DNA from 2 places in the Chryseobacterium sp. MEBOG07 genome. Region 1 is predicted to be linked to the other one. Evidence: riboswitches for the same ligand, from Rfam matches in the RefSeq annotation. Region 1 holds a riboswitch; the other holds the start of a gene.
What was found. A riboswitch is a leader RNA that binds a small molecule or an ion and turns the genes downstream of it on or off. The one in region 1 is predicted to bind cobalamin.
Positions count from the first base shown of each region.

Region 2: it holds a riboswitch for cobalamin, as region 1 does, so the genes downstream of both, LF886_RS07275 (TonB-dependent receptor plug domain-containing protein) here and metE (5-methyltetrahydropteroyltriglutamate--homocysteine S-methyltransferase) in region 1, are expected to answer to the same signal.

Region 1 is NZ_CP084579.1:3,277,511-3,281,203, reverse strand. Features, by position in the region: gene LF886_RS15125 (sensor histidine kinase) at 1-212, shown strand, start outside; gene LF886_RS15120 (LytR/AlgR family response regulator transcription factor) at 218-985, shown strand; gene LF886_RS15115 (Lrp/AsnC family transcriptional regulator) at 1,033-1,494, opposite strand; cobalamin riboswitch at 1,690-1,875, shown strand; gene metE (5-methyltetrahydropteroyltriglutamate--homocysteine S-methyltransferase) at 2,051-3,693, shown strand, end outside.
Region 2 is NZ_CP084579.1:1,584,137-1,587,829, reverse strand. Features, by position in the region: gene LF886_RS07280 (YncE family protein) at 1-188, opposite strand, end outside; gene LF886_RS07275 (TonB-dependent receptor plug domain-containing protein) at 210-2,036, opposite strand; cobalamin riboswitch at 2,069-2,247, opposite strand; gene pafA (alkaline phosphatase PafA) at 2,376-3,693, opposite strand, start outside.

The DNA of each region.
Region 1 (3,693 bases):
GGACCTTTGCCAATCCGGTTTTGATTGTAATAGATCTGAATCATAAAATAACAGTTTCTAATAACAGGCTTCCCAAGCGAAACAGTAAGAAAACCTCCGGAAGAGCATTGAATAATCTTATAGAGCAGTATGCGCTGCTAACAGATCAGCAGGTAGAGATTTTAAAAACAGAAAATGAATTTTCAGTAATCATTCCTATAATTCCAGCATAAGAAATATGATAAAAGTGGTAATCATCGAAGACGAAATCCCGGCCAGAAACAAATTGAAACGTTTCATCAATGAGCTGGACGAATCCGTTGAAATTGTTGCAGAAATTGACAAAGTAGAAGAAGCTATCGCTTTTTTTAAAAATTCAAATGTTGATCTGATCTTTTCTGATATTGAACTATTGGATGGAAATGCCTTTGAAATCTATAATCAGGTGGATATTTCCAGCCCGATTATCTTTACTACTGCCTATGATCAGTTCTTGATGAATGCCTTTGAGAGTAATGGAATAGAATATCTTTTAAAACCATTTTCAAAGGATCGTTTCCAAAAAGCCTGGAACAAATTTCTGTTACTGAAAAGCACAGCCTCTGAGCAGCAAGATGTTTTAGTAAAACTTCAGCAAATGCTTAATAACAATCATCCCGGAAAAAACTATAAAAAGAGATTTACAATCAGTTCACATCAGGGAATTTATTTTATAAATACTGAAGATATTGCTTTCTTTGAAGCAGAAGAAGGAATTGTTTTTGCCGTTGACACTGCTGGAAAGAAAAACCTGCTAAATGAATCAACGTTAAAAGAAATTGAAAAACAGGTAGATCCTTTAGCCTTTTTCAGGATCAACAGAAGCGAACTTGTTCAAAAAAAACATATTGAAAGAATAGAACGCTACAACAAAAACACACTCTCCATCAAAATAAAAGGATACAAAGACCATCTTATTACCAGCCAAAGCAATACCTCTTCCTTTAGAAAGTGGATAGAAGAATAGTGGATGAAATCTTTTTTAGAGTCGATAACTTTCAACTCCTCATCAAATCATATGGTCAGTCCATGATTGTTTTTCACCTCAGCCATGACAAAAGTACTGTGAGTACTTCCAATGGAATCTACAGAGCCTAACTTATTAAATACAAAATCCTGATAATGCTTCATATCTCTGACCTGTACTTTCAGAAGAAAGTCAAAATCTCCGGAAATATTATAGCATTCAGCAACTTCCTCAATTTCTAAAATTTCTTTTACAAAATCATAGCCTACAGACCTGTCGTGAATTTTTAGTTTGATCTGACAGAAAACGGTAAACCCACGGTTGAGCTTTTCAGCATCAAGAACAGCAGCATATCTTTTTACAAATCCGTCCTGTTCCAGTCTTTTTACCCTTTCAAAAACCGGTGAAGTAGAAAGGTTTACTTCTTTTGCAAGTTCTTTTACGGTCAGTTTTGCATTTTTCTGGAGCAGCCTGAGCAGCTGTACATCCTTATCATCGAGTTGTTCCACAGAATATTATTCTTTTATAGTATTAAAACAGTCAAATTTACAGAATTATATGCTTTAGTATTGTTTTTTAAAAGATTAATTTGCTTAATTAATTTACTTTGATTGCGCTTTTATTCTGTATTATTAATTTTACACAAAATTAAAAACTTTTAGTGATGGCAATTGTTATCAATAAAAGTACAGTTCTTTAAAGATACTTCATCAAACAGGAAAGGTTTTACTTAAGGTAAATTAATAGGGAATCGTGTGAGAATCACGAGCTGTCGCGCAACTGTAAGTAACACACCAAAGGTTTCTGTCCTTGCATATCCACTGCCAAAGCGGGAAGGATGACAGAAACTGTTACAAGTCAGGAGACCTGCCTTTACTGAATTGACAATGCTTTCGCGGTCTGAAGCTTTTGGGTCATACAGATGATATATCGGATAATACATTTTTTCGTGTGAGAGAAATTGTACCGTTCGCTATATTACTATTTTCCAAAAACTCTTTATCCAAAGCATTATGAAACATTTTAAAGGGCTTTATCATTAAGTTTAATTAAAAAGTTTAAAAAATGCAAACTCACATTCTAGGCTATCCGCGTATTGGTAGCAAAAGAGAACTCAAAAAAGCCTGCGAGCAATATTGGTCAGGTAAAATTCTTCTGGAAGAACTTCTGAATACAGGCAGAACTATCTGTAACCAAAACTGGAATATTCAGAAAAAAGCAGGAATTGATCTTATTCCGTGCAATGATTTCTCGTATTATGATCAGGTATTGGATATGAGCCTTGTAGTAGGAGCGATCCCTGCACGTTATCATGAAGTGGTGCTGAAAAAGAATAATTCTGAACTGGATCTTTATTTTGCCATGGCAAGAGGATATCAGAAAGAAGGATTGGATATCACAGCAATGGAAATGACCAAGTGGTTTGATACCAATTATCACTATATCGTTCCCGAATTTTATAAAAACCAGCAATTTAAGCTAAGCTCGGATAAAATTTTCAATGAATTTGCAGGAGCAAAACAAGCGGGAATCAACGCAAAGCCAGTTATTATCGGACTTGTTTCTTATCTTCTTTTAGGAAAAGAAAAAGAAGAAGGATTTGATAAACTGGATCTGGCTGGAAATCTTCTTTCCGTATACACAGAGATCTTAACAAAACTTCAGGAGCAGGGCGCAGAATGGATTCAGTTTGACGAACCTTTTCTGGCGTTGGATTTAACGGAGAAAGCGAAAGAAACTTATCATTTTGTTTATTCTGAAATAAGAAAACGTTTCCCGAAACTGAAATTTATTGTCGCCGCGTATTTTGACGGATTGAAAGATAATGTATCGCTTGCTGCTTCACTTCCTGTGGATGTACTGCATATCGATCTTGTAAGAAATCCTGAACAGTTGGATGATATTCTGAATGCTATTCCGGAAAGCTTAAGTCTTTCATTAGGAGTGGTGGATGGAAGAAATATCTGGAAAAATGACTATGAAAAGTCATTGTCCTTCATCAAAAAAGCTGTTGAAAAATTAGGATCTGAAAGGATTTTAATTTCTCCATCTTGTTCATTGCTTCATTCACCTTGCGATCTGGATTTTGAAACCAACCTGAATGCTGAGATTAAAAACTGGCTGGCTTTCGCCAAACAGAAAGTAGAAGAAATAGTAACGCTTAAAGAGCTGGCTTCCGGAACAGAAAATGAACAGATTCTTGCAACATTTGAAGACAATAAAAAAGCAATTGCAAGCAGAAGAACGTCGTCTCTCATTCATAATGATAAAGTGAAGCAAAGAGCCCATGCTGTAACTGAAAAGGATGCTCAAAGAATAAATACATTCAAAATCCGTAAAGAAGAACAGCAAAAAGAATTACAGCTTCCGTTATTCCCAACGACAACAATCGGATCATTTCCTCAGACAACAGAAGTAAGAAGCTGGAGAGCAAAGTTCAAAAAAGGAGAGTTGACAGCAGAACAATATGATGCTCTACTGAAAGAAGAAACCCAAAGAACGATTCGCTGGCAGGAAGAAATCGGAATTGATGTGCTGGTACACGGAGAATTTGAGCGCAATGATATGGTTGAATATTTCGGAGAACAGCTGGAAGGATTTGTATTTACTAAAAATGGATGGGTACAGAGCTACGGAAGCCGTTGTGTAAAGCCTCCTGTAATTTTTGGAGATGTTTCCCGCCCGACTCCTATGACGGTATATTGGTC
Region 2 (3,693 bases), 1.7 Mb from region 1:
CTTAAATCTCTTGTCAGAAATGTTACTTTAGCCCCCTGGCTGTTAAAGTTCCCTTCATTAGAGATAAAATATCCGTTCTGATAAGTGATCGGGGACATTTCAAACTCTGCAGAATCACTTGAACATGAAGAAATGTTAAACAATAACACTACTGCAAATAATACAGTTAAAAGTTTAGTTATTTTCATAATTTATTCAATTTTAATTTTTTAAAAATTTATTGCGGCATACACACTATAGTTTCTTTTAGGTAAAGGATAAAAAGAAGCTGTTTTATAGTAGGTATCCGTTAGATTGTTCACTTTGAACCCTAAGGTATATTTTTTTGCTAATGTTGCAGAAACTCCCACATTCAAAAGAAAATAAGGATCAATAGCATCTGATCTCTTTTCATCACTTGTCGTGTAGGTAACACCATTCAGCAGTCCCTGTGCGAAAAACTTAAAGAAGCGATATTCATAATCTATATTCGCATTCCCTCTGTGCATAGGAACATAAGGTCTCTGCATATTCGTTTCTTTATCGATAGATCTTGCATAATAATATCCTGCATTGGCTCGGATCTTATGATTGCCCAATTGTTTACTGAAAGACAGCTGAGATTCTAATCCGTAAGATTCAGATTTATTGACATTAAATGCCTGCCAATATCCCAATGCTGTAGGCAGCCATACAATAAGATCGGTCACATTCATATAATAAGGAGACAAAGCAAGCTTGAAATCTCCTACTTTGAACTCGTTCGTCATATCCACCTGAGTAGATGTTTCCGGCTTCAGATCTTTGTTTCCTCCCGGTTCATAATAAATGTCATTAAATGAAGGATATCTGAAATTCTTTGATACATTAATGCTCACATCATACCATTTTGCAGCGCTCCATTTTCCGGAGAATGAATACAAAAACGGTGACTTTACATCTTCCACAAAGTCTTTCTTAAATCCACCCTCAAAACGAAGGTCTTTCGTTGCAAAATATCTCAACAATCCGGAAACAGAACCAATATTTCTACTAACGCTGGATATTCCGTTCTGATACCCTTCTCCTTTATTTAATTGAAATTCCCCAATAAGGTTAAAATTCCACTTTGAATTCAGGAAATAATTGAAATCATTTTTAAAGATATAATTCTTCCCTGTTCCCCCACTTGATTTAGGAAGATTTAGCGAGCCGAAATACTGAAAGTTCTCTTCCGTATAAGCCGCTTTCAAGGAGTTACTGAACTTCGTTTTGTTCCAATCCCACGAAAGAAGACTTCTTACACTTTGAGTTTTATATTTCGTTTTGGTTCCCGTTTCTTCATACACAGGAAAATGCTGTGAAGAATCAAAAAACTGGCTCTGCCAGGAAATTTTATGATCACTGTTGATCTTATAGGAAGCTCCTACATTGAATGTCGTATTGTAATAACTTCCGTTTCTGTTGATATAATTCAGATCGCTTACCTTATAATCGTTTTCGCTTACAGAATAATTACCGGAAGCTTTAAAGCTGAACTTATCATTGCTGTAAAATCCTTTTACAAAATTATTATAGGTATTAAAAGAAGCTACTTCAGAAAATAAAGAACCATGGAAACCTTTATTAAAATCAAGGGTATTATTCAGGTGGATACTTCCCCCAATAGCGCCGCTTCCATATACTACACTTCCACCGCCGGCTTTTATACCAATCTGGTCATATCCGAACAAAGCAATATTATTGATATCTCCTTGTCCTAAAAAATTGGAGTTGATATTAATTCCGTTCCATACAAAAGCCGTCTGCTGAGCAGTAGTTCCTCTGAAAGACGGTGAAGAAACAGCACCACGCCCATTTTCTTTGATATAAACCTGCGACTGAAATCTCAGGAGTTCTGAAAGGTTACTGGAGTTTTTCTCGGCCTCTTCTGCCGAAATTGTTTTTACGGGATGAAAAAGTTTCACCCTATTCATCTGGTTGTCGAAGACATAAATAGTGTCAATGGTCTTCTCTTGTCCAAAAAGAAAACAGCCATAAGACGAAAAAAGCAGTACTAATGATCTTTTTATATCCATACTCTTTTACTTTTCCTCCGAAAGCAATATGTTTTTTTGATTATAATTCTGGCAGGTCTCCTGACTTTCGCATTCTGCTCCTTCCCGTTTTTAGACAGTGGTTTTTTGCAGAAACTTTTTTTGCGATTTACAGTTGCGGGGACAGTCCGGGGGTTACACCCGATTCCCTTTTCATTCCAATATACTGGAAACCAAATTTCTTGCAAAGATAGCTTTTTATATGTATTCGCCAAAAAGTGAGATTGGAGTGTGGCAGATTAAAAATTTGGAGAAATAATTCACAAAAAAAGCTGCTTTCAATCGAAAGCAGCCATTTATCATAGAATAATTGTATTCAATTTATCTACCAATAACTTCCGTAATCGGGTTTCCTACATTTCCACTTGGGAACTGAATTTTCAATAAAGAAGATACCGTAGGTGCAATATCTGTCATGTGATAAGCCTTGTTGCTTTCTCCTTGCTTCACACCCCATCCCATAAAGATCAATGGAATATGAGAATCATAAGAGTTCCAAACACTGTGTGTAGTTCCTGTTTTAGAATATGGAGGAAGCATAGAGTCATGAGAAATTAACTGGATATCTCCACTTCTCTGTCTGTTGATTCCGTTGATAATTCTTTGTTTAATCGGCTCCGGAATACTTGATTCCTGAACTTTATCCACTGAAACAGCATATAAAACGGTAGGATCTTTCTCCAGTTCTTTTACCGCAAAGTTTCTTACATCATCCAATTCAAGCTTGCTGTCTGCCAATACTTTTCTGTCAAAATAAATCTGATAGTTATCAATCGCATTGATCAGTTTATCTGCACCAAATTTATCTTTCAGTTTTTGGTTCAGGTTCTTTTCCGCATCTTCACCGAAGAACCCTGTAGTGATTTTATGTTCTTTAAGGAATCCTACAGAATGCGCTCCACCGTGGTCAGCAGAAAGGAAAACCGTATACTCCCCTTTTCCTACTTTTGAATCCAAATATTTGAAAAATTCTGCTAGATCCTGGTCTAATCTGATATAAACATCTTCCACTTCAATAGAATTTGGACCAAATTTATGTCCTGCATAATCTGTAGAAGCAAGGTTAATTGCTAAAAAGTCTGTAATATTATCTCCACCCAGTTTTTCACCCTCTACAGAAGCTTCTGCCAGCTTCAATGTCAGTGTATTTCCAAAAGGTGTATAACGGATATTGTCTTTTTTCTTCTGATAATCCTGAGCTAAATTACTGTAAGGGAAAGTAGGTGTTTTTGAACTTCCCAATAGACCTTCCCAAGGAGAATTGTCTGGTGCACTTTCTGTATATTCGTTGATTGGAAGTAAGGTATTCCAACCGTTGGCTACTAATTTTTCAGGAAGATTCTGAGAGTTGAATGATTTTACCCATTGAGGAAGATCATTCATATACCATGTACTTGTGATGAAATTTCCTGTGCTGTCATCAAACCAGAAAGCTCCGTTTGGAGTGTGTCCTGCAGGAAGAATAGAAGCTCTGTCTTTCAAAGAAACTCCAATTACTTTTCCCTGGAAGTTGGTAGCCAGCCTCAATTCGTCAGTTACCGTAGTAGACCAAAGGTTTTTCGGAGAGTGACTTCCGATTTTCACATTGGTAGTTCCTACCGGCTGAACGCTCTCATCTGCAGTACAGTAAACACCTTTA